Regions from separate parts of the Telluria sp. ZB4P34 genome, predicted to be linked through region 1. Evidence: predicted binding sites of a transcription regulator. Region 1 holds the regulator's gene; the other holds the start of a gene.
The links. The regulator sigma-54, encoded in region 1, starts transcription at its own class of promoters, with help from an activator protein. The targets are predictions, from matches to a motif close to TGGCANGNAANCTGCTTT.

Region 1 (7,995 bases):
CCGACACGTCGCTCGCGCCGTGGAAGTAGCCGCGCAGCGAGGCGTAGCGTTCGTCGCGCGCCAGCTGCACGCGGTGCACCACGCGGCGCAGCGGCACGCCCATCGTCACCAGCGCGTGCGAGGCCAGCATGAGCGAGCTCTCCAGCGCTTCCGGCACCACCTCGGTGGCGCCGGCGCGCTTCAGCAGGTCGAGGTCGCTGTCGTCGTGGCTGCGCACGATCACGGCCAGGTTCGGCGCCAGCTCGTGCACCAGGTGCAGCACCTTCAGCGCCAGGCGCGTGTCGGCGAAGGTGATCACCAGGGCGCTGGCGCGGTGGATGCCGGCCGCGATCAGGCTCTCGCGGCGCGCCGCGTCGCCGTAGGACACGGTGGCGCCGGCCGCCTGCGCTTCCTGCACCCGTTCCGGGTCCAGGTCGAGCGCGTACCAGGGCAGTTTCTCCTCGCTGAGCAGGGTCGCCAGGCTTTGGCCGCTGCGCCCGAAGCCGGCGATGATCACGTGCTTCTGGGTCTTCATGGTGCGGCTGGCGATCTGCGTGAGCTGCAGCGACTGCATCATCCACTCGTTCGACGCCAGCTTCATCACGACCCGGTCCATGTTCTCGATCATGAAGGGCGCGAGCAACATCGACAGCACCATCGAGGCCAGCACCAGCTGCAGCAGGAAGGGGTCGACCAGCTTCGAACCCATGGCCAGGTTCAGCAGCACGAAGCCGAACTCGCCTGCCTGGGCCAGCGCCAGGCCGGTGCGCATCGCCACGCCATCGCTGGAGCCGAAGGCTTTCGCCAGGGCCGCGATGATCGCGAACTTGAGCATCACCGGGAAGATCACCAGCGCCAGCACCATCCACCAGTGCTCCAGCACCAGCTGCAGGTTGAGCAGCATGCCCACCGTGATGAAGAACAGGCCGAGCAGCACGTCGCGGAAGGGCTTGATGTCTTCTTCCACCTGGTGCTTGTACTGGGTTTCCGAGATCAGCATGCCGGCCACGAAAGCGCCCAGCGCCAGCGACAGGCCGGCCTGCTCGGTGATCCAGGCCAGGCCCAGCGTCACCAGGAGCAGGTTCAGCATGAACAGTTCCTGCGAGCGGCGCTTGGCGACCACGGTGAACCACTTGCGCATCAAGGACTGGCCGAACTTCAGGAGCAGGGCCAGCACGAAAGCCGCCTTGAGCGCGGCCCAGCCGAGCGTGACCACCAGCTCTTCGGCCGGCCGGGCCAGCGACGGAATCAAGATCAGCAGCGGCACCACGGCCAGGTCCTGGAACAGCAGGATGCCGATGATGCGGCGCCCGTGTTCGCTTTCCAGCTCGAGGCGCTCGGTGAGCATCTTGACGACGATGGCGGTGGAGGACATCGCCAGCGCCCCGCCCAGGGCAAAGGCGGCCTGCCAGCTCACGTGCAGGCTGGGCGACCACCAGGAAATGAACAGCCCGAAAGCCATTGCCGCCACAATCGTCAGGACGACTTGCGCCAGCCCCAGGCCGAACACGATGCGCCGCATCGATTTGAGCTGGGCCAGGGAGAATTCGAGCCCGATGGAAAACATCAGGAAGACGATGCCGAATTCCGCCAGCGTATGGGTGGCGGGACTGTCGTCGGCAAGCGCCAGCGCATGGGGGCCGATCAATACGCCGACGGCCAGATAGCCGAGCATCGGCGGCAAGTGAAGCATCCGGAAGGCGACCACGCCGAGCACGGCGGAGCCCAGCAGGAGCAGGGTCAGTTCAAGTCCGGAATGCATCGTCCCCAGTGTGTGTTGTTGTCGTTCTTATACGATTTGTCGCTCTTTGTTACGACTGGCAAGTTTTTTGCTTACCCAATTCGTTTATACTGCCGACATGAGTGTAACCCATGAAAAAATAATGCTGAAAAGTTTCGACGAGGGCCAGGCCAGGCGCGTGCTCGAGCTGGGCCGCGAGACCCTGGCCATCGAAGCCGACGCGATTCAAGCCCTCCATGCCAGGCTGGGCGACGACGACAATTTCGTGCGCGCCGTGGCGCTGCTGTATGGCTGCACCGGGCGCGTGGTGGTCTCGGGCATGGGCAAGTCCGGCCACATCGCCCGCAAGATCGCCGCCACCCTGGCCTCCACCGGCACCCCGGCCATGTTCGTGCACCCGGGCGAAGCCGCGCACGGCGACCTCGGCATGGTGACGACGCACGACGTCTTCATCGCCATTTCGAATTCGGGCGAATCGTCCGAATTGCTGGAAATCCTGCCCGCCATCAAGCGCATGGGCACCCCAGTCATGTCGATGACCGGCAAGCCGCAGTCGCGCCTGGCCAGGCTGTCCGAGATCCACCTCGACATCTCGGTGGCCAAGGAAGCCTGTACCCTGAACCTGGCCCCGACCACCAGCACCACCGTCACGCTCGCGATGGGCGACGCGCTGGCCGTGGCGCTGCTCGACGCGCGCGGTTTTCGCGAGGAAGACTTTGCCATGTCGCACCCGGGCGGCGCCCTCGGCCGGCGCCTGCTGACCCACGTGCGCGACGTCATGCGCAGCGGCGAGGCGGTACCCGCAGTGGGCCTGGACACGCCGCTCACGCGCGCGCTGCTCGAGATCAGCCAGAAGGGCATGGGCATGACCGCCGTGGTCGACGACGAACGCCGCCCGGTCGGCGTGTTCACCGACGGCGACCTGCGCCGCCTGATCGAGCGCGTGCAGGACTTCTCCAACATCAGCATCCGCGACGTGATGCACGCGAACCCGCGCCGCATCCACCCGGAACAGCTGGCGGTCGATGCTGTCGCCGTCATGGAAGAATTCCGCATCAACCAGATGCTGGTCGTCGATGCGGACGACCGCCTGGTGGGCGCGCTGCACATCCACGACCTGACCCGCGCCAAGGTGATTTGATGAGTGTCCTGATCACTGGGCTCGAACACATGCAGCGCGCAGCGCGCGTGAAAGTAATGATCTTCGACGTCGACGGCATCCTCACCGACGGCAGCCTCACCTACGGCCCGGACGGCGAAGTCACCAAGACCTTCAACGTGCTGGACGGCCTCGGCATCCAGCTGCTGAACAAGACCGGCGTGAAGACCGCCATCATCAGCGCGCGCCAGTCGCCGATCGTGGTCAAGCGCGCCGCCGATCTCGGCATCCCGCACGTCTACCAGGGCATCCACGACAAGCGCATCGGCTTCGCGGAGCTGCTCGCCGCCACCGGCGTGGGAGCGGACGAATGCGGCTACATCGGCGACGACGTGATCGACCTGCCGCTGCTCACCCGCGTGGGCTTCGCCGTCACCGTGCCTTCGGGCCACCCGGAAGTGCAGTACCGCGCGCACTACGTCACCAGGAATGCGGGCGGACGCGGCGCCGTCCGCGAAGTCTGCGACCTGGTGATGCGCGCGCAGGGCACCTACGAAGCGGCGCTGGCGCCGTATTTCGCCTGAGCGCCCACACGAAACACACAGGCATATGGTCAACTACAAGCGCACCGCCCACCGCTGGAAGCTGCTGGCGATCATGATGATCGCGACCTTCTGCGCCTTCGGCAGCTTCTGGCTGCTGCAGGTGATTGAACGCGAGGATGGCGATGCCCGCCTCGGCGGCTCCATGACCGAACCGGACTACATCGTCGAGAACTTCTCCTTCGTGCGCATGACGGAAGAGGGCAAGCCGAGCTACGTGGTGTCGGGCAAGCGCCTGGCGCACACGCCGGAGGGCGACGTGTCCCAGGTCGAGCAGCCGGTGATGCAGAGCATGACGCCGGGCCGTCCGCGCATGACCATCGTCGCCAGGAGCGCCCGGGTCTTCCACGAGGAGCACCGCGTCGAACTGCTCGGCAACGTCGACATCCAGCGTCCGGCCACGCCCACCACCGAGGCGCTGCGCGTGCAGACCCAGGCCCTCACCGTGCTGCCCGACGAAGAGATCCTCAAGACCGAGCGGCCGATCCAGATGCAGCTGGGCGCCGCCACCGTGACCGGCACCGGCATGGTCGCCAACAACGCGACCCAGAAGCTGCACCTCGCCAGCCGCGGCCAGATCGTCTATCCGCCACGACAGCGCCAGTAAGGGCGCCGCGTCAACCCAGGACAAGCAACATGAAAAAACTCATCGCAGCCGCCTGCCTCACCCTGGCCGCCTTCGGCGCCTCGGCGGAGCGCGCCGATTCGCTCAAGCAGGCCGTGATCAACTTCGATACGCTCGACGTGGACGAAGTCACCCAGACCCGCATCGCCACCGGCAACGTCGTCGTCACCCGCGGCACGTTGGTGCTCAAGGCCGACCGCGCCCTGGTGAAGGAATCGCCGGAAGGCTATATGACGGTGACCCTCACCGCCAGCAACGGCAAGCTGGCGACCTTCCGCCAGAAGCGCGACGGCGGCCCCGACCTGTGGGTGGAGGGCCAGGCCCAGAAAATCGAATACGACGAGCGCGCCGAGCTGGTCAAGCTGTTCACCAATGCCGAAGTGCGCGAACTGGAGAACGGCCGCATGACCAACGAGATCAAGGGGCCATTCGTCTCCTACGACAACCGCCGCGAAGTGGCGCAGGTGCGCAACGACGCCAGCGGCACCAGCAAGGTGGGCGGCGGGCGCGGCACCCTGATCATCGCGCCGCGCAGGCCTTCAACTGCGACGGCGCCAGCCGAGGGCGCAAAGCAATGACGGCATCGATGACGGCGGCGCAGGCCACGGCGCGCGAAGGCTGCAGCACCCTGCTGGTCAAGGGCCTGCAGAAGAGCTACGGCAAGCGCCTGGTGGTGCGCGACGTCTCGTTGCAGGTCGAGTGCGGCGAAGTGGTCGGCCTGCTCGGCCCCAATGGCGCCGGCAAGACCACCTCGTTCTACATGATCGTGGGCCTGGTGCCGTCCGATGCCGGCACCATCGACATCAACGGCACCGACATCTCCAGCCTGCCGATCCACCGGCGCGCGGTGCTGGGCCTGTCCTACTTGCCGCAGGAAGCCTCGGTGTTCCGGAAGCTGACGGTGGAGGAGAACATCCGCGCGGTGCTGGAACTGCAGCGGGTGGACGGCAAGCCGCTGGGCAAGGACCAGATCAACGAGCGCCTCGACACCCTGCTGGCCGAACTGCAGATCGAGAAGCTGCGCGAGAACCCGGCGCTGTCGCTGTCGGGCGGCGAGCGGCGCCGGGTGGAGATCGCGCGCGCGCTGGCGACCAACCCGCGCTTCGTCCTGCTGGACGAACCCTTCGCGGGCGTGGACCCGATCGCGGTGATCGAGATCCAGCGCATCGTGCGCTTCCTGAAGGAGCGCAACATCGGCGTCCTGATCACCGACCACAACGTGCGCGAGACGCTCGGCATCTGCGACCGCGCCTACATCATCAACCAGGGCGCGGTGCTGGCCTCGGGCCGCCCCGACGACATCATCGCCGACGAATCCGTCCGGCGCGTCTACCTCGGCGAACACTTCAGGATGTAATGAAACAATCCCTGCAGCTCCGCACCTCGCAGCATCTCGCGCTCACGCCGCAACTGCAGCAGTCGATCCGCCTGCTGCAGCTGTCCACGCTCGAACTGCAGGCCGAGATCGAGCAGATCCTGCATGACAACCCGCTGCTCGAACGGCTCGACGATCCGCTCGACCGCTCGGTGCGCCTGCTGGCCGACGGCGCGATCAACAACGCGCCCGCCAATGGCGAAGCGCCGCAGCCGGGCCAGCAGGAGGAGCAGGCCAAGCCCGAGGCCGAAGGCCACGAGGAGGGCCTTGAGGCCGAACGCGGCGAGTCCGAAGGGGACTGGGGCAGCGAGGGCGGCGGACGCGGCGACGGCGACGAGGACGGCCGTCCGCAGCTGGAAGCCGACTCCATCACGCTGCGCGAGCACCTGGCGGAGCAGATCCGCCTGAGCGCCTGCAGCGCGCGCGACCGCGCACTGGCCGAACTCGTGATCGATGCGCTCGACGACAACGGCTACCTGGACGAGCCGCTGGACGAGATCCATGCGCGCCTGCCGCAGGAACTCGAGATCGGGATGGACGAGCTGCGCTGCGCGCTGGCGCTGGTGCAGAGCCTGGACCCGGTCGGCGTCGGTGCGCGCAGCGCGGCCGAATGCCTGGCGCTGCAGATCCGCCGCATGCCGGGCGTGCCCCTGGTGACGCGGCGCCTCGCCCTGAAGATCGTCGAGGGTTACCTGACCTGGTTCGCGCAGCGCGAATACACCAAGCTCAAAAAGGCGCTCGACTGCGACGACGAGGACCTGCGCGAAGTGCAGGCCGTGGTCCGCCAGTGCAATCCGCATCCCGGCGCGGCTTTTGGCGCGGGCGTGTCGGATTTCGTGGTGCCGGACGTGATCGTGCGCCGCTCCAAGAACGGCTGGCAGGTAGCACTGAACCCGGAAGTGATGCCGAAGCTGCGCGTGAACTCCCTGTACGCCAACCTGCTCAAGGGCGGAAAGAGCGAAAGCCAGATGGGCGCGCAGCTGCAGGAAGCGAAGTGGCTGATCAAGAACATGCGCCAGCGTTTCGATACGATCCTGCGTGTCGCCGAGGCAATCGTCGAGCGTCAGCGCAACTTTTTCAGCCACGGCGCCGTCGCCATGCGCCCTCTTGTTTTACGCGAGATAGCTGATACACTAGGCCTACACGAGAGCACGATTTCTCGTGTCACAACGCAGAAATACATGCTGACCCCGCACGGCATGTTCGAGCTGAAGTACTTCTTCGGAAGCCATGTCGCCACCGAAGCGGGGGGAGAAGCCTCCTCGACGGCGATCCGCGCTCTCATAGCGCAATTGACAGGAGCAGAAGACCCTAGGAATCCTCTATCCGACAGCAAGATCGCGGAGATGCTCGGGGAACAAGGTATGGTCATTGCGCGCCGGACGGTTGCCAAGTACCGCGAAGCGCTCAAGATTCCGCCCGTCAGCCTCCGCAAATCCCTGTAAAGCTACTGCCCACTCTCACCTTGTGGCGCGGGCAGGGCACCTTCCCAAAGGAGTGTGTATGAACCTCACCATCAGCGGCCACCATCTCGAAGTCACCCCCGCCATCCGTGAATACGTTCAGAATAAGCTCGAGCGCATCACCCGCCATTTCGACCATGTGATCGACACCCACGTGTTCCTCGCCATCGATAACCTCACTGAAAAAGAGAAACGGCAGAAAGCCGAAATCAATTTGCAGGTATCCGGCAAGATTTTGCATGTCGCCAGTGCGGCGCAAGACCTCTATGCGGCGATCGACACGCTCATGGACCGGCTGGACAGGCAGGTTCTAAAACACAAATCCATGCTGCAAGACCATAACCACGTGGCGCACAAGCGCCTTCCGGACATCGGAGAAGCTGAAGCCGCGTAACGCAGTTCCTGCGAACGGGCTGTAGCACAACAGCAAGGGCGTCTGAGGGGGCGCCCTTTTTGCGTTTGTAAGGCCTGTTATTTTTCTCCGCTTCCGGATTTGTACAAATGTTCTGTAGAATGCATGTCTTTTCGATCACAGACATTGCCATGACCGAATACGTCCTGACCCGCGTCGCCAACCGCACCGGCGTCATTACGCTCGACCGGCCGAAAGCCCTGAACTCCCTCTCGCTCGACATGGTGCGCGACCTGACTGCCATCCTGCTGCAATGGAAAGAGGATGCCGGGGTCGATGCTGTAGTCATCACGAGCACCAGCGAGAAGGCCCTGTGCGCGGGCGGCGATATCCGCTTCTTCCACGAGATGGGCCAGGTGGGCCCGACTGGCGGCAGCGCGCTGCTGGAAGACTTCTTTACCGAAGAATACGCGCTCAACCACCTGATCCACTTTTATCCGAAGCCCTATATTGCCGTGATGGACGGCGTGGTGATGGGCGGCGGCATGGGCATCGCCCAGGGCGGCCCGGACTGCGGCCTGCGCATCGTGACCGAGCGCACGAAGATGGCGATGCCCGAGGTGAACATCGGCCTGTTCCCGGACGTGGGCGGCAGCCATTTCCTGTCGCACGCGCCGGGCCAGCTGGGCCAGTACCTGGGCCTGACCGGGCTCACCATCGGCGCCGCCGACGCGCTGTACGTGGGACTGGCGGACGTGT
Region 2 (21,250 bases), on a different contig from region 1:
CAGCTGGCGCGCGACATCGAAGCGGCGCTCGCGAAGTTCATCCAGCAGCCGGTAGTCACCGTGGTGGTGACGAATTTCGTCGGCAATTATAGCGAGCAGATCCGTGTGATCGGCCAGGCTGCCCGTCCGCAGGCACTGCCGTATCGCAAGGATATGTCCCTGATGGACGTACTGATCGCCGTCGGTGGCGTCACCGAATTCGCCTCGGGCAACCGCGCCAGCATCATCCGTACCGTGGATGGCAAACAGCAGAAATACGCGGTGCGCCTTGACGACCTGATCAAGGACGGGGACATCTCCGCCAACATCACGATGCGTCCAGGCGACGTGCTGGTGATACCGGAGAGTTTTTTCTAAGAGATTCCTGACAGCTGTCGGAAAATTTGACACAGCGCCCAGGAATCTCGCTAGACTGGGCTTGCCAGGATGAGCGTGGCACGCTATGCGCTTGTTTTTGCAGACAGTTTTGCGTAATCGAAGCGGAACGGCATATTTCTTGCTTAAGTGTAACTGTGCCGTTGTAGTGAACCACCAATGCGAGGATAGACACCGTGTCCACCGAAGACCAAGCAGAGCGCCCCGCGCAGGGAGCGCCGATGAGCCCGCGCGGCGCAGGGCGTCGACGCCTGGCCAAGGCCGGGCTCGGCGCGGCCGGCGTGTTATGGACGACGCGCAGCCATGCGCTCAACTTCAAGTGCGCGTCGCCCTCGTCCGCGCTCTCCAGCGGCCTGAGCAGTAACGATGCGGACGACACGAGACCGGCCTGTATCGGCAGGTCGCCGGGCTACTGGAAAAACCATGGGGGCTGGCCGGTCGAGACCTCGACCTTGTTCGGGGAGGTATACCCTTGCTCAAGCGCCAATATGAACACCTATGGCAAGACGTCGCTGCTGAAGATGCTTAGTTCGCAAAGCTGGGACAAGCAAAACATCGGCATGCACATGGTGGCAGCTTACCTGAACGTCAAGTCGGGAAAGATCGGCTTCCTGTCCGAGCGCACCCTGATACAGATGTGGACGCAGCTGCAGAGTTCCGGCCACTATGAGCCCGCACGCGGTATCTACTGGAATGTCGAGACCACGAAGAATTACCTCGAGTCTACCTATAACGGCAATTAAGCATGTCGCGGGTCGATTCGCCGCATCCGCTTTGGCGTGTGATGAACGGGCAGTCCTTGCACTACCGCTGCTGGGACGACGAAGCCGTGTTGTACAACGACCTGTCCGGCGCCACCCACCTGCTGGGACCGGCCGCACTGTGTGTGCTGGAAGCGCTGCGCCCAGGGCCTGCGTCCCCGGCGGTGCTGGCCTCCAGGCTGCTCGAGGAATTCGACATCGATGACGAGGCCCTCGGCAGCCAGCTCGAAACGCTGCTCCGCGAACTGTCGCAGCTCAGCCTGATCGAGCCCTGTCCATGCTGACCGTGGCCAGCCTCGGCCGCGATGAAGTGCGCCGCCGCCTGGCCCTGTCCGGGCCGGGCCTGGTGCTGCGCACCGGCCCTTTCCGCAACCGCATCCGTACCGACCTCGGGCACCTCGCCGACGCCATCGCGCTCCTGTATGCCGACTCTCCGGTGGAAGGCGAAGATGGCTTCGCCGATTTCCAGCTGAGCTTCCGGCGCTCGGGCGGCCTGCGCCGCTGGTACCGCCCGCAGGTGCGGTTCGACAGCGACGGCCGGGCGCCGTTCCAGCCCCTGCCGCTGGGCCAGGCCCTGGCCATGTTCGAATGGGTGATGAACTGGTGCGTCACGCAGCATGCGCACGGCTACCTGATTTTCCACGCCGCCGTGCTCCAGCGCGGCCATGCCGGCGTGATCCTGCCGGCGCCGCCCGGTTCCGGGAAGAGCACGCTGTGCGCCGCCCTGGCCACCCGCGGCTGGCGCCTGCTGTCGGACGAGCTGACCCTGGTGCGGCCGCACGACCTGGCCCTGGTTCCGCTGGCGCGCCCGGTCAGCCTCAAGAATGCCTCGATCGGAGTGCTCCGCGAGTTCGCTCCGGATGCGCTGTTCGGCCCGGAAATCCATGGCACCACCAAGGGCACCATCGCCCACATGCGTGCGCCCAGGGCCAGCATCGCCGCCGCCGATGAGCCGGCGCGCGCGACCCACATCGTGTTCCCGGCGTATGCTGCGGGCGCACCGGCGCAGCTGACTCCACTGCCGAAGGCGCGCCTGTTTACCGGCATGGCCGACAACAATTTCAACTACCCGGTGCTGGGCGCACGGGGCTTCGACACCCTCGGGCGCCTGGTCGATGACTGTGCCGGGTACACGTTCAGCTACGGCCGGCTCGACGATGCCATGGCCGTGTTCGAGCGCTTTGCCGAAGGCGGCCACTGATGCCCGGCGCAAGGCCGCTGCCGCTGCTGGTCGAGATCCTGCGCGAGCCGGTACGGATCGGGCGGCTCGACCTGTCCGGCTGGGACCTGGTGCTGCGCCAGGCGGCCAATGCCGGCATGGTCGCAACACTGGCGGCAAGCCTGGACCAGGCCGGACTGCTCGACACGGTGCCCGCTGCGCCGCGCCGCCACCTGGACTGGGCCGCTGCCGGGGCCAGCCGCCACCGGGGCGCCGTGCGCTTCGAGGTCGACCAGATCCGGCGTGCCCTGGCGGGCCTCGGCATGCCGCTGATCCTGCTCAAAGGGGCAGCCTATGCGTTGGCCGGGCTGCCGCCGGCGCAGGGACGCATCTTTTCCGACGTCGACATCCTGGTGCCGAAGGAACGCATCGGCGAGGTCGAGGCGGCGCTGATGCTGCACGGTTGGGCCGGCACCAAGCAGGATCCCTACGACCAGCGCTATTACCGCGACTGGATGCACGAGCTGCCGCCGATGGAACACGTCCAGCGCGGCAATACGATCGACGTGCACCATGCGATCCTGCCGGAAACCGCGCGCATGCGGCCCGACCCTGCGCTGCTGCGCGCGGCGGCGCAGCCGGTTGCGGGCAGTGCTGGCCTGTGGATGCTGGCGCCGCATGACCTGGTGCTGCACAGCGCCGTGCACCTGTTTTCCGAGGGCGAGATGGACCATGGCCTGCGCGACCTGCTCGACCTGCACCGGCTGTTGCAGCACTTCGGCGCCAGACCCGGATTCTGGGATGGTCTCGCGGCGCGCGCCGTGCAGCTGCAATTGGCGCGGCCGCTGTTCTACGCGCTGCGGTATTGCAGCCGCCTGTTCGGGACCGTGGTGCCGGCGGCGGTGCAGGCCCAGGCCGATGCCGCAGGCCGGCCGCCCTGGCCCTTGCTGGCGCTGATGGATGCGCTGTTCCTGCGCGCCTTGCTCCCGCCGCACCCGAGCTGCGCCGACCGCTTCACCCGGCTTGCGCTCGGGGTCCTCTACCTGCGTGGCAACTGGCTGCGCATGCCGCCGGTGATGCTGGCGCGTCACCTGTTCCACAAGGCCTTCATCGCGCCGCGCCACGCCGAAGCGGCCGTGTAAACGGAAAAGGCCGGATCCGTAAGGATCCGGCCTTTCGGCTGTCTGGCGCTGCCGGGTTTCCCCGGCAGTCAAGACATTACTTGGCAGCGCGGCGGCGGCGCAGGCCGGCCAGGCCGGCGAAGCCCAGGCCCAGCAGAGCCAGCGAGCCCGGTTCCGGGACTTCGCCGATGGAGCCGTCGACGTGGCCGCTGGCGTCAACGGTCCAGCCGTTCAGGCCTTGGCCGTTGTTGTTGTCGAAGGTGGTGGTCAGCAGCAGATCGTGGCCATCTTTTTGCGAGTTGGTATCGAACTGCTTTGCCCAGGCGCCACCGGTCACGTCCAGGTAGCCCGAACCGAAGCCCGTTTCACCGTTGTTGAAGAAGGTGGAAGCGTAGGAATTCTCACCCACCGGCGAATCGATCGCATTCGGAGCGAAAATAGCGTCGAGGGCCAGCGTGCCGCCGATGTCGGTGATGCCTTCGTAGCCCATGGCGCCAATGCGGCCGGTCGGACCGATGGAACCATCATACATGGCATCGTTCAGGTACATCTTCAGCCAGCCACCTTGGCTCAGGGTCGAAGTGAGGGTGACACCGCCGTTGACCACTTGGGCGTACACGTCGTACAGGCCGCCGAAGACACCGGTCAGGTACTGACCGCCTTGGCCAGCGACGAAGATTTGCTCGCCGGTCGACTCATTGCTGATGCTTTCGACCGAGAAGATGCCCCAGGTATCTTCGCTACCGATGCCACCTGGCGATTTCATCGCTGCGGCTGCATCGCAGCTTTCGCGGGTGTTGCACACCTCGCCCGAACCTTGGTAGCCAACGGTGCCGGCATCGAAGGCGTTGAAGGTAATCTTGATGTCGCCCACGCTCAGATTGATCGGAGCGGCGCTTGCCGGGGCAGCCAGACCGCAAGCCAGAGCGATACCAGCAACAGCTTTCGAAACTTTGTTCATGTTCATCTTAATCCTCACAAGGTGGTTATACACAACAGCGACGATAAACAATTAGCATTATCTGTGCCAGCTTTAAGGTTGAAATGTAAGTAATTGATTATAAAGATAAATTGTATGGTTTCCTTATGGAATTTATTATATCCACACTCGGATTGTAAAAGATGCCGACAGTGCGCTATTTAACACAAGCGTTTATTAGATGATATAGTGCAATAACGTTCGATTCTAGGTAGTTTATTAGTGGAAAGATATTGCACTGCAATAAAAATATTAATTAAGGTAAATAGAAATGTTATTGATACCGGGGTCGCTACCTTCAATTACAATTTATTTACGAATCGAAATAATGTTGTTTTTGATAAAATTTGTGCTGTCTGCTACCAGGTATACTGCAGTTAGGCTGAAACTTAACCGATGATTAGGAATCCCATGACTACTTTTGATTACAATGAATTTACTAAACGAAACTCTGGTTATATTCACGCAGGGACGCAGGATAAGATTGCACAAACTCGCATCCTGTTTGCGGGCTGCGGACTCGGCAGCGGACCCGTGATCTGTGCCGCCCGGACCGGCTTCCGTCATTTCGTGCTCATCGATGGCGATACCGTCGACGCCCACAACCTGAACCGCCAGTTCTTCGACTTCGAAGACGTGGGCATGTCCAAGGTCGAGGCACTCAAGAAGCACATCCTGCGCATCAATCCGGAAGCGACGGTCGAAGTCCATGTCGCCATGCTGGACAAGCACAACGCGGCTGAACTGGTCAACAAGGTCGACGTCATCTTCGACACCATCGATTTCGTCGACCTGGAGGCGGTGCTGGCCCTGCACGGCAATGCGGCTGCCCAGGGCAAACCGATCTTCACGGCGCTGAACATTGGTTTCGGAGCCGGTGTACTGTATTTCCCTCCGCATTCCGGCAATTCGCTGCCGGAGCTCCTGCAGCGCGACGTCGAGGCTGCAGCCGCCGAGGGGAATCTGAACTATACGGCCGTGTTTACGCGGGTAATGGGGCGCATCGGTGCGCACCTGGACGAACAGGTCAGGGAAGAAGTCGCGAAGGCCCTGACCATCATGGAAGACGGCACCGCGTGCCCGGCGTCGCAGATTGCGGTGGGAAGTTTTTCCGTAGCGGCGCTAGCGATGGCGATGATGCACGACATGCTGGCCGAAATGGACGTGCCGGCAGCGCCGCACATGGTGATCCACAGTTTCCGCAACCATGTCACCAGGATGGTGAATATCGCCGCTTAGTGCCTATCCCGGCCTACCGGGACAGGCATTTAGTGATCGTTGCCCATGCCCGGCTTGCGCACGACGTGCACGCGCGACGGGTGGCTATGTTCGACGACCGGCGGCCTTTCGGCAAACCAGGCCGCCAGCGTCGGATTGCTCATCGCCAGTTTACGCCGCAGGTCGTGCAGGTCGAGCACATAGGGCGTTACTGATCCATAATAGTTCGCTTCCGGGCCGATTGCCATGAACCGGAAACCCATCTTCTTCAGTGCATGCGCCAGCGAGCGTTCCATGGCCGCATACCAGTAACGAATCCCGGAATCCAGGCTGTGGCGGTACATTTCACGGTACATGCCGAGCAGGAGCATGGGTGAGGTACGGTCGCGCCGGTCGATGGCCGGATCGAATTCCTGGGATGGATCGTCATGCTGCACAAAGCCGGGGATGCCGAGCACGCTATCGGCGCGCCGGCGCCGGTGGCTTTTCTTCACGACCAGGCGCGAAATCTCGGCCGCCTGGTCCCGGCTGGGCATCTCGTAGTCGCTGAATACCTGGCAGTGCAGCTCGAACGGGTAGGGCTTGGACGAATGCGGCTGCACCAGCCTGACCGCCCCGATCAGCTTTTCATCCAGCGTATACGCAGCAAAGTGGGTCGACGCATCATCGTAGTCGTCGAGCTCCATTCCGTCGACGTACTGTTCCGGCTGGAGGAAGGCGCACTCCAGGCAGTAGACCTGGTGGCGCAACCTGAAGATATCGTTAGGAATGTTACTGGGATTACAGCCGCGGTAGGCGCGAAAAATCTTGCGATTGACGTGATCGATTGTTTCCTGATGAGCCCCGAATTCCACGCGGGACAAGAAGGCGTCAGGGTCGACGCGTAGTTTTCCGTTGTCCATCTGTCCTTGTCCAGTTCTGGAACCAAGTTATTTTTTCTTGAGCCCTCCCATGAGATTCCGGGCCATGGTCTTCACCATGATCCAGAAGGGAATGGGCTCGTCGTTGAACCAGGCCGCAAGAAATTTATTTTCTTTTCGTAAACGCTCGAGTAGTTCATCCAGGTCCGCCATGTGCGGGGTAACAGGGCCGTAATAATCGACCTGTGGCCCAATTGGCACAAACCTGAATCCCATCTTTTCCAGCGAGCGAGCCAGCGACCTTTCCATAGCGGCATACCAATAACGAATCCCGTTCTGGCGGCTATAGCGGTACATCTCCCGATACATTCCCAACAATAATAGCGGACTATTTTGGCGCCTGTCGCTCCGTACGCTTGAGTACGGTTTAATGGCGCCAGTGCTGCCTTTTTCAAGGAAATCTTGCGAAATGCCTTCCATCGAATCGCCACGGCGACGGCGGTAGACTTTCTTTACGACAAGACGAGAAATCTCGGCTGCCGACTCGCGCGCCGGGGCGACGAAGTCCGGGAATGGGCTGCAATGGGAGGCAAACGGATATTCCTGATGAGGATGGGGCTGGACGAGACGCACGGTCCCAATCAGGTTATTGTCGAGCGTGTACGCGGCGAAGTGAATGGAACAGTCGTCGTATTCGTCCGTCTCCAGCTCTTTTTGGAATTCGCTTGCGTCGAGATATTGTCTTTCCAGGCAGTAAACTTCATAGCGCAGACGAAATATTTCTTTTAGAACACAGGAATCGATATTTCCCTTTAGCACTTTTTGAAAAGTGAAATAGGGAATAAGAATATCGCGCTTGCCATTTAATAGGGTAATCAGCCTCGTGAATCGACTCGCCGAGGCTCGTTCAGATGTTTCTTGTCGAGTAAGGGAAGTCATCGTAGGAAATATTTAGAGCCGTCAGGCAAAAAAAAAGGCGGCCACGAAGGCCGCCCGGTTTTACAGCTGTCGTAATAAAGCTCTTGCTTCATCCATCGCCGCAAATGGCTGTCCTCCCGCAAGGGACTGTTCGGCTTCCTTGCGTGCCCCTGCCTTGTCACCGGCTTTGGCAAGCGCGGCCGCCAGGTGGAAGCGCACATCGGACGACTTGGGCGCAGCATTGACTGCCTTGCGCAGCAGTTCGATGCCGCGCGCAGTGTCGCCGCGCTGGACTAGGATCCAGCCGAGGGTATCCATGATCGCCGGATTGTTGCCGGCCAGCTTATAGGCCTGTTCCGCCATCGGCAGCGCGCGCGCGTCGTTTTCCTCCTGGTAGGCCCAGGCCAGGTTGTTGAGCGCGGCGGGGTTCGACGGATTGGTCTTGAGTGCAGCCTGCAGCGCCGCGATGGCTGGCTTGAACTGGCGTTTGGCCAGGTAATTATCGGCCACCAGCATGGCAATCATGTCATTGCCGGGATTGGCGGCATGGTATTTCACGAGCCGCGCCTCGCTTTCGGCAGCCTTGCCGTTCTGGACCATCACCTGGTGGATTTTCGTCAGGATTTGCGGCGAATTGGACATCGCGAACGCTTTTTCGAACGCTGCCAATGCCGGCGCCGTCTTCTTCTGCGCCAGCAGCAGTTCTCCTTCTACCAGCAGGCCGGTAGGCGCTTTCGGGTTCTCCGCCTGTATCTGGCGTGCAATCGCGAGCGCTTCTTCATGCTTGCCGCTGCGGGTCGCCAGGTCGATCTGCCCCATGCGTGCCTGGACGAACTTGGGGTCGATCGACAAGGCGCGCTTGAGGCTTTCCCCCGCACCGCTGTCGTTTTTCATCAATACCTGCACGGAAGCCAGGCGCATGAACGCCGGCGCCGATTTCGGCATCGCCGCGGTCAGCTTGCTATAGGTCTCGAAGGCGCCGTTCAGGTCCTTGTTGGCCACCTGGACCTGGCCCATCGTGTCCAGCACGGCCGGATCAGCTGGATGCGCGGTGATCGTCTTGCGCATCAGTCCCAGGGCCTTCTCGGGTTGCTTCACGTTAAGGTAATGGCCGGCCAGCGCCAGCGCCGGGGCGACCTCTTGCGGATTCTCGGACTGGGCTTTTTCCAGCCAAGTGGTGGCTTCGGCAGCCCGTCCCTGCGACAGCTCGACGGCCGCCAGCGCGCCCATGGCCTGGATATTCTTCTTGTCCTTCGCGAGCATGGCTTCGAATCGCTTCTTCGCCCCTGCCACGTTCTTCTCGCTCATGTCGAGGCGCGCCAGGTTCGAAACGGCAGGGAAGAAGGTCGGGTTCAACGCGACCGCTTTCTCGAAGCTGGCGCGGGCGTTCTTGATGTCCTGCTTGCCCAGGTAGACGCCGCCTTTCACGTGATGCACGACGGGATTGTCGGGTTGGGTTTTCTCGAGCGCCAGCGCGGCCGCCAGGGCCTTGTCGAGCTGGCCGCGGCGCAGCTCGGCCTGGACCAGGGCAAGGCCGGCTTCGGTCGATTTCGGATCGAGCGTCGTGGCGCGCTCCAGTTCGCCGATCGCCTTGTCCCAGTCGCCCTGTGCCATCTTCGACAGGCCGAGCGAGGTACGGATGCTCGCCGCACCCGGCGCCAGCGCACTGGCCTGCTCGAGGTAGGAGGATGCCTTGGCGAAGTCGCGCGACTGCAGGTAGGACTGGCCGGTCAGGGCCAGCAGCTGCACGTCCTGGTCGCCGTTCTTCAGGGCCGGCGCCAGCACCGCGGTTGCCTCGGCAGGCTGACCGGATTTGAGCAATGCCTGCGCCAGCAGCTTGCGCGCGTAGACATTGTTCGGAAGCGTCTCCAGGTATTTGCGCAGGTGCTGTTCGGCTTGCTGGTTGCTGCCCAGGTTCAGTTCCACGGCGCCGGAAAGCAGGACACTCGGCATGTGCTCGGGCGCGGCTTTCAGGATTTTCTGCAGGGATTCCTTCGCTTCGGCATGCTTGCCACCCGTGTAGGAAAGCAGGGCCTGGGCATAGGTCACGTTCAGGTCGGTGCTCCAGTGCTTCTTCGCAGCATCGATATCGGCTTTCGCCGCGGCGAGGTCGTTGGCGCCGATATGGATATAGGCCTTTTCGACGTGGGCGCTGCGGTGTGCGGGATTGATTGCCAATGCCTTGTCATAGGCGGCCAGGGCTTCCTTGACCTTGCCCTGGCTGCGCTGCAGGTGGCCCACCATCATCCAGGCTTCGGTATTGCCGGGGTCGCGGGTGGTGGCATCCAGCATGAAACGGTTGGCTGCTTCCAGGTTGTTGTCTGCTGCTGCCAGGCGACCGAGGCCGATCAGCGCGTCGCCGGCGTTGGCGTTCACCGCCAGCGCGGCGTCATAGGCTTCCTTGGCCTTGTCTTTATCGCCCAGCATGAGGTAGGCATCGCCGCGGCGGGCCAGCAGCAGCGGGGATGCCTTGGCTTCCTCCGGCGTGATTTCTTCGAGGAGTTCTTTGGCCTTGCCTTGCTGGAGCAGGGTGCGCGCGATCAGAGGCAGCGTCTTGTCCGGTGCGGCGCCGAGGCTGGCGGCTTTGCGCAATTCCTTGTCCGCCGACGGGATATCGCCGCGTTCGAGGTGCATGGTGCCCAGGCGCAGGCGGGCTTCGGCGTTTTCCGGGTTTTGCGAAACCGCATTCTTGAGCTGGATCAAGGCAGCTTTGCGGTCGCCTTTTTGCTCGTACTGCTGCGCTTCCGCAATCAGTTCCTCTGCAGTCTGCGTACGGCTGCAGCCAGCCATGCCTGCACTCAGCAGGATAGCGCCGGAAACCACGGCAACGGCAAGTTGTTTCTTGGTGAGAGTACCCGGCATTGTCATTCCCTTTGATGAAGGCGCTTGCGTTACAAATGGTATGGGTGCAAGCGAAGTTCCCGAGTGTTAATAATACACTAAGGAATCGGCTGAAAAGGCCATGAGCTCATCCGTACGCGCAAATAGCGCGTGCCTGTTGCTATTCGGCGTTGGTGGCATGATAAGTATTGATTGGAGGAAAAATAGCAGCAGTTCGCTGCAGATCGCGGCCGGCCTGGGCTGTCAGGGTTTGCGCAGGCGGCTGAGCAAGGCGTCGACATTGTCGCCGACCGGCAAGCCATGGCGGCGCAACAGTTGCACGTGCAAGACCAGGTTTTCGAGCACCAGCTTGGCCGACACGGCGAGCAGGGTCATCAAACGGTCTTCGGTGCTGAAGTTTTCCATGGAAGCCGCCATCTCGCACAAATGCGTGGCCACGAGGGCGCGCAGTTCGTCTTCAGGGAAGGGCAGGTCGGCGAAATCGATCGGGTCTTCCTGTTCGACTTCGTGCATCAGGGCGGCGAGCTGGTCGGGCTTGATCGGCATGCGTGGACTCCGCTGGTATCGGTGAGTCTATTCTAGGTCAGCGCCGCCCGTGACAGCCACGGGATTGGACAGCGTGCAGGCAATCCTGCGAAGATAGATAGGAATCTTGTACAAGAAACGAAGGGCGGCCACGATGGCACGACTATTCTTCACCCAGCAACTGGCACGCTTTACGACTGTGCCGCAAGTCGAGACGGCGGCGCACGACTTGCGTAGCGGACTAGACGCTGCCTTTTCCATCAATCCGCTGCTGCGTGGATACGTGCTGGACGACCAGGGCCGGCTGCGCGCCAACGTAACAATCTTTATCGATGGCCGGCGCTGCCGCGATACGGCGTGCCTGGACGACCCTTTGCAGTCGGGCAGTCAGGTCTATGTGCTGCAAGCACTTTCTGGAGGCTAAACATGAGCGAGCGTGCTTACCTGTCCACCCGCAAAGGATTGTTCGAGCTCCACAAGGCGAACGGCGGCTGGGAATTCGGTCCGGTTCACTTCCTTGGCGAGCCGGTTTCAATGGCGCTGCCGGACCGGCGCGATGGCAGCGTGTATGCTGCGCTGAACCTGGGCCATTTCGGGGTCAAGCTGCATCGCCGCCGTGCGGGTAGCGAAACCTGGACCGAGCTGCCTGCGCCCGCCTACCCGCCAAAGCCGGCGCCTTTGCCAGGACAGAACGAAGACAAAACTGACTGGAACAACCGGATGATCTGGGCGCTGGAAGCAGGCCATGCCAGCCAGCCCGGCCTGCTGTGGGCGGGTACCCTGCCCGGCGGCCTGTTCGTTTCGAGCGACCATGGCGACTCGTGGCAGCTGCTACGCTCGCTGTGGGACGTACCGCAGCGCGCCAACTGGTTCGGAGGCGGCTACGACGTACCCGGCATCCACAGCATCAGTGTCGACCCACGCGACCCGAAGCTGATGCTGGTAGGGGTGTCCTGCGGCGGCGCCTGGCGCAGCGAGGACGGCGGCGAGAGCTGGACCGTTAGCTCGACCGGCATGCGTGCCGACTATATGCCTCCCGAGATGAACGAGAACGAAGAAATCCAGGACCCGCACCGCATCGTGCGCTGTATCGACCAGCCGACCGTCCTCTGGTGCCAGCACCATAACGGCATGTGGCGCTCGATGGACGGTGGGCGGTACTGGCAGGAAATCACTGCAGCGCCGCTGTCGCGTTTCGGCTTCGCAGCAGCGGCCCATCCGAAAGACGGGAACACGGCCTGGTTCGTGCCATTGGAGGCGGACCAGCGCCGCATCCCGGTCGGCGCCGCGCTGGCAGTGATTCGCACGCGTGATGGCGGAAAAAGCTTCGAGGTGCTGCGCGATGGCCTGCCACAGGAGCATTGCTACGACATGGTCTATCGCCATGGACTGGCGGTCAGCAATGACGGCAATACCCTCCTGATGGGGTCGACGACAGGCGGGGTATGGATTTCGGAAAACGGCGGCGACAGCTGGCAGACCCTGTCCACCACGCTGCCGCCGGTGTATGCGGTGAGCTTCGGTTAGCGCATCGCCCAATCGTGCTCGAGGTCCACCACGACGTAAGGCAAGCTTCAGTCGCGCAAATTTCCGACATCCGGACCGCGCTCCAAGCGAGGCTGCGGCCTTGAGCTAGTTCTTGACCGAACTTTGTCGCTAGTCCGGTCAAGATTCATCTACCTGAATTACATATTGCGGCGGTACTGCCCACCAACCTCGAACAGCGCGGTCGTGATCTGGCCCAGCGAGCAGACGCACACCGCGTCCATCAGCCTGGCGAACACGTTCTCGTTGTCGATCGCGGCCTGCTGCAGGGCGGCCAGGGCGGCCGGGGCCTTGTCGGCATGGCGTGCGTGGAAGGCTTCCAGGCGGGTCAGCTGCGACTGCTTTTCGTCGTCGGTCGAACGCGCCAGCTCGATCGTTGCCGGTGCACCCAGACCGTTCGGATTGCGGAAGGTGTTCACGCCGATGATCGGCAGGGTGCCGTCGTGCTTCTGGTGCTCGTACAGCATCGACTCTTCCTGGATCTTGCCGCGCTGGTAGCCGGTCTCCATCGCACCAAGCACGCCGCCGCGCTCGGCGATGCGCTCGAACTCCTGCATCACCTGCTCTTCGACCAGGTCGGTGAGCTCGTCGATGATGAAAGAACCCTGGTTCGGGTTCTCGTTCTTCGCCAGGCCCCATTCGCGGTTGATGATCAGCTGGATTGCCAGCGCGCGACGGACGGATTCGTCGGTCGGGGTGGTAATCGCTTCGTCATACGCGTTGGTATGCAGCGAGTTGCAGTTGTCGTAAATCGCGATCAGGGCCTGCAGCGTGGTGCGGATATCGTTGAAGTCGATCTCCTGCGCGTGCAGCGAGCGGCCCGACGTCTGGATGTGGTACTTCAGCTTCTGCGAACGCTCGTTGGCGCCGTACTTGTCGCGCATGGCCACCGCCCAGATGCGGCGCGCCACGCGGCCCAGCACCGTGTACTCCGGATCCATGCCGTTCGAGAAGAAGAAGGACAGGTTCGGCGCGAAATCGTCGATGTGCATGCCGCGCGCCAGGTAGGCTTCGACAAAGGTGAAGCCGTTCGACAGGGTAAACGCCAGCTGCGAGATCGGGTTCGCGCCGGCTTCGGCGATGTGGTAGCCCGAGATCGACACCGAGTAGAAGTTGCGCACCTGGTGATGGACGAAGTATTCCTGGATGTCGCCCATCACCTTCAGCGAGAACTCGGTGCTGAAGATGCAGGTGTTCTGGCCCTGGTCTTCCTTCAGGATGTCGGCCTGCACGGTGCCGCGCACGTTCATCAGGACCCAGTCCTTGATCTTGGCGGCCTCGTCGTCGGTCGGCTGGCGGCCGTTGTCCGCCACGAACCTGTCGATCTGCTGGTCGATGGCGGTGTTCATGAACATCGCCAGGATGGTCGGGGCCGGGCCGTTGATCGTCATCGACACCGACGTGCTCGGGCTGCACAGGTCGAAGCCGTCGTACAGCACCTTCATGTCGTCCAGGGTCGCGATCGACACGCCCGAGTTGCCGACCTTGCCGTAGATGTCCGGACGCAGCGCCGGGTCGGCGCCGTACAGGGTTACGGAGTCGAAGGCAGTGGACAGGCGCTTGGCGTCCATGCCGGTCGACACGAGTTTGAAGCGTTTGTTTGTGCGGAAGGCGTCGCCTTCGCCCGCGAACATGCGGGTCGGGTCTTCGCCCTCGCGCTTGAACGCGAACACACCGGCCGTGTACGGGAAGGAGCCCGGCACGTTTTCCAGCATCAGGAAGCGCAGGATCTCGCCGTGGTCCTCGAACCTCGGCAGCGCGACCTTGCGGATCGGGTTGCCCGACAGGGTCTTCTGGACCAGGCGGGTGCGGATCTCCTTGTCGCGGATTTTCACGACGTAGTCGTCGCCCGCATAGGCGGCCTGCATGTCCGGCCACATGGCCAACAGCTTCTTGGCGCCGCCCTCCATGGCGTTGTCACGCTCGGTGATCAGGTCGTCGAGCACCACTTCGCGGTTGGCGGCGGCCAGAATGCGCTGGGTCGCGCTCAGCTGCTGGCGCTCGCGCGCCAGCTGCACCTGCTTCTTGACGTTGCGGTGGTAGCCGCGCACGGTGTCGGCGATCTCGGCCAGGTAGCGGGCGCGGGCCGGCGGAACGATCACGTTCTTGCCGCTCGAGTACTTCTGCGAAGGCGCGTCCAGGCGGCTCGCCTCGACCCGCAGGCCCAGTTCGGCCAGCTTCGGCAGCAGCCCGTGGTACAGCGCCGTGACGCCGTCGTCGTTGAAGCGCGAGGCCTGGGTGCCGTACACCGGCATCTCGTCCGGCTGCTTGCTCCACAGTTCGCGGTTGCGCTGGTACTGCTTGGCGACATCGCGTAGCGCGTCCTTGGCGCCCTTACGGTCGAACTTGTTGATGGCGATGAAGTCGGCGAAGTCGAGCATGTCGATCTTCTCGAGCTGCGAGGCGGCGCCGAATTCCGGGGTCATCACGTACATCGAGGCGTCGACGTGCGGCACGATGGCGGCGTCGCCCTGGCCGATGCCCGAGGTCTCGACGATGACGAGGTCGAAGCCGGCGACTTTGCAGGCCGCGATCACGTCGGGCAGGGCCTGCGAGATCTCGGAGCCGGCTTCGCGGGTGGCGAGCGAGCGCATGAAGACCCGGGCCTGGCTGTTCCAGGGATTGATCGCGTTCATGCGGATGCGGTCGCCCAGCAGGGCGCCGCCCGACTTGCGGCGCGACGGGTCGATCGAGATGATGGCGATGTTGAGGCGGTCGCCCTGGTCGAGGCGGATGCGGCGGATCAGTTCATCGGTCAGCGAGGATTTGCCCGCGCCGCCGGTGCCGGTGATGCCCAGGACCGGCGCCTTGACGGTGTCGGCGGCTTCCACGATCTGCTTGCGCAGCTGCTCGTCGGCCTTGCCGTTTTCCAGCGCGGTGATCAGCTGGGCCAGCGGGCGGTGGCGTTCGGCGATGTCGCCTTGTTTCAAGGCCTCGATCGAGGTCGGGGCGTAGGACGACAGGTCGACGTCGCAGGTTTCGAGCATCGAGCGGATCATGCCGACCAGGCCCATGCGCTGGCCGTCTTCCGGGCTGAAGATGCGGGTGACGCCGTAGGCGTGCAGTTCTTCGATCTCGCTCGGGACGATCACGCCGCCGCCGCCGCCGAACACCTTGATGTGGGCGCCGCCGCGCTGGCGCAGCAGGTCGATCATGTATTTGAAGTATTCGACGTGGCCGCCCTGGTAGCTGGAGATGGCGATGCCCTGCACGTCCTCGCTGAGCGCCGCGGTGACGACTTCGTCGACCGAGCGGTTGTGGCCCAAGTGGATCACTTCGGCGCCGTTCGACTGCAGGATACGGCGCATGATGTTGATCGAGGCGTCATGGCCGTCGAACAGCGAGGCGGCGGTGACGAAGCGCACCTTGTTGGCCAGCTTCGGCTGCTCCGGCAGGTCGAGTTTCGCGGCGGGGGTGATGTCGTTCATTGGATTGGGTCCTTGGGAGTTCGGGAGGACAGGGGTATCTCGGTACGGTATATGACGTTAACGTTAACGTCAAGCCGGGCACGATGGGGTTCGGAGCGTGGGCGGATCTCCCGCCCACGCTACGATTACGCAGCGCGCCGCTTGACGTTGCCTGAAAGCAGCTCCGCCTTGCGGACATGGAACTCAGCCACTGCTTTTTCCTTCACGTGGCCGAAGCCGCGGATCTGTTCCGGCAGCGAAGCCAGTTCGACCGCATCGGCATGGTTCGCCGCATCCAGCCTGGCGAGCAGCGCTTCCACCATCTCGCGGTACTCGCCAATCAAGTCACGTTCCATCTTGCGCTCCGCGGTCTTGCCGAAGATGTCGAAGGCGCCGCCGCGCAGGCCTTTCATCTTCGCCAGCAGCTTGAAGGCGCCGAACATCCAGGAGCCGTACTGCGCCTTGACCATGTGGCCCTTGGCATCCTTCTTGGCGAACAGTGGCGGGGCCAGGTTGAATTTCAGGGCGAAGTCGCCTTCGAACTGGGTCTTGAGCTGCTCGACGAAGCGGCCGTCGGTGTACAGGCGCGCCACTTCGTACTCATCCTTGCAGGCCATCAGCTTGGCGTAGTTCTTCGCCACGGCCATCGACAGCTTGTTGCCCAGGCCACGACCAGCCTCGGTCTCGCGCACGCGCTTCACGAGGTCTTCATACACGGCCGCATACGCAGCGTCCTGGTAACCGGTCAGGTGTTCGACGCGCTTCCTGATCACGCTGTCCAGGCTTTGCGGCATCTGGATCACGACCGTCTGCGAGGGAATCGCCTGCTTTTCCACGCGCTGGGAATCCACCGCGGCGCGGCGGCCCCACAGGAAACTCATCTTGTTCGAGGCCACGGCCACGCCGTTCAGCTCGATGGCGCGCAGCAGGGCGGCTTCCGACAGCGGGATGCGGCCCTTCTGCCAGGCGTAACCCATCAGGAACAGGTTGGTCGCGATCGAGTCGCCCATCAGCGCGGTGGCCAGCCTGGTGGCGTCGACGAAGTCGACTCCCGCTTCGCCGCCCACGGCTTCCAGGATCAGGGAGCGCACGTCGCCAGAGGGGAATTCCCAGTCGCGCTGCTGCGCAAACGTGCCGGTCGGCTGCTCGTGCAGGTTGACGATGGCGAGCGTGCGGCCCGGGCGCATCTTCGAGACCGCATCGGCGGCGCCGGTAGTCAGGATGTCGCAGCCCAGGATCAGGTCCGCTTCGCCGGTGGCGATGCGCTGGGCGCGCAGGCGGTCCGGGGTCGCGGCGATCTTCACGTGCGAGGTGACGGAGCCGTTCTTCTGGCTCATGCCGGTCATGTCCAGCACCGAGGCGCCCTTGCCTTCGAGGTGGGCGGCCATGCCCATCAGCGCGCCGACCGTGATGACGCCGGTGCCGCCAATGCCGTTGATCAGGATGTTGTACGGGTGCTCGACGCTCGGCAGCGTCGGCTCCGGCAGCGCGCCCCAGGCGTCAATCGCGCCTGCCTTCGACACGCCCGTCTTGCTCTTCTTGAGCGTGCCGCCTTCGACGGTGACGAAGCTCGGGCAGAAGCCCTTGGCGCAGGAATAATCCTTGTTGCACGAGGACTGGTCGATCTGGCGCTTGCGCCCGAATTCCGTTTCCTTCGGCAGGATCGAGACGCAGTTCGACTGGATGCCGCAGTCGCCGCAGCCTTCGCACACGGCTTCGTTGATCACCATGCGCTGGTTCGGGTCGGGGAACTCGCCTTTCTTTCGACGGCGACGCTTCTCCGCGGCGCAGGTCTGGTCGTAGATGATGACCGTGACGCCCGGCAGTTCGCGCAGCTCGCGCTGGACGTCGTCCATGTGCTTGCGTTCGTGCAGGGTGACCATGGCCGGCAGCTTGGAGCGGTCCGCGTAGCGCGACAGGTCTTCGGTGACCAGCGCGATGCGCTTGACGCCTTCGGCCGCCATCTGCTGGGCGATCATCGGTACCGAGGTCTGGCCGTCCACCGGCTGGCCGCCGGTCATCGCCACTGCGTCGTTGTACAGGATCTTGTAGGTGATGTTCACCTTGGCCGCCACCGCCGCGCGGATCGCCAGGTAGCCCGAGTGGAAGTAGGTGCCGTCGCCCAGGTTCTGGAACACGTGCGGCACCTGCGAGAACGCGGCCTGGCCGATCCAGGGCGTGCCTTCGCCGCCCATGTGGGTGGTGAGCTTGTTCATCTCCGGGTAGATCGAGGTCGCCATCACGTGGCAGCCGATGCCGGCCAGCGCGAAGGAACCGTCCGGCACCTTGGTCGAGGTGTTGTGCGGGCAGCCGGAGCAGTAAAACGCTGGGCGGAACGGCGTGGTGATCGCCTTTTGCAGGACGGCGTCCTTGGCTTCCAGGAAGGTCAGGCGCGCCTTGATCAGGTCACGCGTCGCCTCGTCGGTGACGAGGCGCGCGATGCGGCCGGCGATCACGCGCGCGACCTGCGCCACCGAGAAGTCGGCCTTCGGCGGCAGCAGCCAATCGCCGCGCGGCGCGACCCACTCGCCCTTGTCGTCGAACTTGCCGACGATGTGCGGCCGCACGTCGTCGCGCCAGTTGTACAGCTGTTCCTTAAGCTGGTACTCGACCACCTGGCGCTTCTCTTCGACCACCAGGATCTCCTCCAGGCCCTGCGCGAATTCGCGCACGCCGTCCGGTTCCAGTGGCCAGATCATCGCGACCTTGTACAGGCGCAGGCCGACCTTGGCGGCCATGGCTTCGTCGATGCCCAGCTCTTCCAGGGCTTCCAGCACGTCCAGGTAGGATTTACCCGAGGCGATGATGCCCAGCTTCGCGTCCGGGCTGTCGATGGTGGTGTGATTGAGCTTGTTTTCTCTAGCGTAGGCCAGGGCCGCGTAGATTTTATAGTCCTGCATCAGCGCTTCCTGCGCACGCGCCTGCTGGCCCAGCGGTACCGAAGACAGCTTCGTATTCAGCCCGCCTTCCGGCATCGCGAAGTCCTTCGGATACTTCACTTCGACGCGGAAGGGGTTGGCGTCGACCGAGGCGCTCGATTCGACCGTATCGGCCAGCGCCTTGAAGGCCACTGCGCAGCCCGAGTAGCGCGACATGGCCCAGCCGTGCACGCCCAGGTCCAGGTATTCCTGCACGTTGCAGGGGTAGAGCACCGGGATCATGCAGGCCGAGAAGATGTGGTCGGACTGGTGCGGCAGGGTCGAGGAGTAGGCGCCGTGGTCGTCGCCGGCCACCAGCAGCACGCCGCCGTTCTTCGCCGTGCCGGCATGGTTCATGTGCTTGAATACGTCGCCGCAGCGGTCCACGCCCGGGCCCTTTCCGTACCACATGGCGAATACGCCGTCATACCTGGCGGGGCCGATCAGGTCCACGGTCTGGGTGCCCCAGACAGCGGTGGCGGCCAGGTCTTCGTTCACGCCCGGCACGAACTGCACGTGGTTCGCCTCCAGGTGCTTTTTCGCCTTCCACAGGGTCTCGTCGAGGCCGCCGAGCGGCGAGCCGCGGTAGCCGGACACGAAGCCAGCCGTGTTCAGGCCGGCGGCGGCGTCGCGCTCGCGCTGCATCATCGGCAGGCGCACCAGGGCCTGGATACCGGACAGGAAGATGTTGCCGGACTTGGCAGTGTATTTGTCGTCGAGGGTAACGGTGGTCAAACGGGACGAATGGTCCGGCGTCGCCGCTTGTGGCGTGACGGTATCAGGCATGGGTGTCTCCAAATCGTGGTTCGGTGCAGGTGTTCGTCGCTGGCTGCCGGATAGGCGGGGCGGGAGAACGGGTCGCGGTAGCGACAGGGGTGCCGCAGCACTGTAATTCCGCGTGGAGTGTAGGGATTTAGCCCTGCAAGGGCCAATAGGGAATGCGGATGGGGGTATAAGAAAATCTGATGACCGTTATGCGCTCAAGGCCCGATCAGCCTCGCACCCGGCCAGGCGCCGCGCGCGCACAGGACTTCGGTCACTTCACGCACCAGCTTGCCGATGGCGGCGGCCGCGTTCGTCAGCGGGATGTTTCGCGAGGCGCACAAGGTCACGTGGCGCGTCACTGCCGGTTCGCCCACCGGCCAGGCGGCGATGGCGCCGCGTTCGATGTCGGCCAGCAGCGGCGCCACCGGCAACAGGGTGGCGCCCAGGTCGGCCAGCAGGGCCGAACGGAGGATGGCCAGCGAATTGATTTCGAGGATGGGGCCGAGCGCCAGGCCAGCCCCGAATGCCGCCTGTTCGACCAGCGGCCGCACGCCATGCTGGCGCGCCGGCAGGATCAGCGTGCTGGCCAGGGCCTCGCGCAGGGTCAGCTTGTCCGCCGCCGGCGCAAGGCACGAGTCGGCACGGCAAATGAACATCAGGTCTTCCTCGACCAATGGGGTACTGGCGAAATGCCCGGCCGGCACCTCATCGAACAGGACGGCCAGGTTCAGGCGGCCCGACTTGAGCTGTTCCGTGAGGCTGCCCGAGATTTCCTCCGTCAGTTGCAGGGTGATTTCGGGATACCTGGTCCGTGTTGCCGTGAGGAGCGGCAGCGCCAGCGCGCCCGAGATGCTGTGCGGCAGGCCGAGCGAGACGCTGCCCGATGGCCGGGTGGTGGACTGCACCACTGCCGAACGCGCATCCGCTACCTGCTTCAGGATCGCCTGCGCGTGCTCATAGAAGATCTTGCCAGCATCGGTGCTGACCACGCCATGTGCCGAGCGGTGCAGCAGCTGCGCGCCGAGTTCCTGCTCGAGCTGGCGCAACTGTTGTGTCAGTGCCGGCTGCGCCACGTGCAGCACGAGCGCGGCGCGCGACAGCGAACCGTGGTCGACGATAGCGACAAAATACCGGAGTTGACGAAATTCCATCTTTTGGGGTGTGTCCGCAAAGCAACAAATGATAACGACGTTTAACAAAATTGTTATACTGCACATTGGCCGACGGGCGCCGACATTATTACAGAGCAGAGTAGAGATATGCTGAAAAAGGTGGATGCCTCACAGCTGAAGGTCGGGATGTTCATCCACGACCTCGACTGCGGCTGGATGGACCACCCTTTCGTGCGCAACCGCTTCCTGCTGACCACCGACGCCGAGATCTACAAGATCCGCACGGCGAAGATCCGCGGCGTCGTCATCGATTGCAGCAAGGGGATGGACGTGGACGACGCGCCTACCCTGGCGCAGGCCGAAGCAGTAATCGATGCCGAAGTAACGGCGATCGCCGCCAAGCCGGTCGTGGTCACGCGCGTCTCGCTGGGCGAGGAACTGGCCCGCGCCGCCAGTATACGCAAGCAGGCCGCGGGCCTGGTGCGCACCGTGATGGCCGATGCCCGCCTCGGCAAGGCCGTTGAAATGGACAAGGTCGGGCCGGTGGTCGTGAGCGTGACCGAATCGATCCTGCGTAATTCCGGGGCGCTGCTGGGCCTGCTGCGCATCAAGAACAAGGACGACTATACCTTCCTGCATTCGGTCAGCGTGTGCGCGCTGCTGGTGGCGTTCTGCCGTTCTCGCAAGATGGACGAGGACACGATCTACCAGGCCGGCCTCGGCGGCCTGCTGCACGACACCGGCAA

Region 2: the regulator sigma-54 is predicted to act here: its motif matches at 4,429-4,446, upstream of AC56KL_RS07410 (PEP-CTERM sorting domain-containing protein).

Annotation. Positions count from the first base shown of each region.
Region 1 is NZ_JCASIF010000032.1:648-8,642, reverse strand. Features, by position in the region: gene AC56KL_RS23105 (monovalent cation:proton antiporter family protein) at 1-1,741, opposite strand, end outside; gene AC56KL_RS23100 (KpsF/GutQ family sugar-phosphate isomerase) at 1,839-2,861, shown strand; gene AC56KL_RS23095 (KdsC family phosphatase) at 2,861-3,403, shown strand; gene lptC (LPS export ABC transporter periplasmic protein LptC) at 3,429-4,028, shown strand; gene lptA (lipopolysaccharide transport periplasmic protein LptA) at 4,058-4,624, shown strand; gene lptB (LPS export ABC transporter ATP-binding protein) at 4,621-5,403, shown strand; gene AC56KL_RS23075 (RNA polymerase factor sigma-54) at 5,403-6,866, shown strand; gene hpf (ribosome hibernation-promoting factor, HPF/YfiA family) at 6,925-7,278, shown strand; gene AC56KL_RS23065 (enoyl-CoA hydratase/isomerase family protein) at 7,428-7,995, shown strand, end outside.
Region 2 is NZ_JCASIF010000003.1:100,675-121,924, forward strand. Features, by position in the region: gene AC56KL_RS07385 (XrtA/PEP-CTERM system exopolysaccharide export protein) at 1-357, shown strand, start outside; gene AC56KL_RS07390 (hypothetical protein) at 552-1,118, shown strand; gene AC56KL_RS07395 (HPr-rel-A system PqqD family peptide chaperone) at 1,160-1,420, shown strand; gene AC56KL_RS07400 (HprK-related kinase A) at 1,414-2,337, shown strand; gene AC56KL_RS07405 (nucleotidyltransferase domain-containing protein) at 2,337-3,437, shown strand; gene AC56KL_RS07410 (PEP-CTERM sorting domain-containing protein) at 3,514-4,383, opposite strand; gene AC56KL_RS07415 (ThiF family adenylyltransferase) at 4,807-5,634, shown strand; gene AC56KL_RS07420 (PEP-CTERM/exosortase system-associated acyltransferase) at 5,664-6,515, opposite strand; gene AC56KL_RS07425 (PEP-CTERM/exosortase system-associated acyltransferase) at 6,543-7,412, opposite strand; gene prsT (XrtA/PEP-CTERM system TPR-repeat protein PrsT) at 7,473-10,253, opposite strand; gene AC56KL_RS07435 (hypothetical protein) at 10,476-10,778, opposite strand; gene AC56KL_RS07440 (MoaD/ThiS family protein) at 10,912-11,181, shown strand; gene AC56KL_RS07445 (WD40/YVTN/BNR-like repeat-containing protein) at 11,184-12,284, shown strand; gene icmF (fused isobutyryl-CoA mutase/GTPase IcmF) at 12,443-15,730, opposite strand; gene AC56KL_RS07455 (indolepyruvate ferredoxin oxidoreductase family protein) at 15,856-19,413, opposite strand; gene AC56KL_RS07460 (LysR substrate-binding domain-containing protein) at 19,608-20,543, opposite strand; gene AC56KL_RS07465 (HD-GYP domain-containing protein) at 20,664-21,250, shown strand, end outside.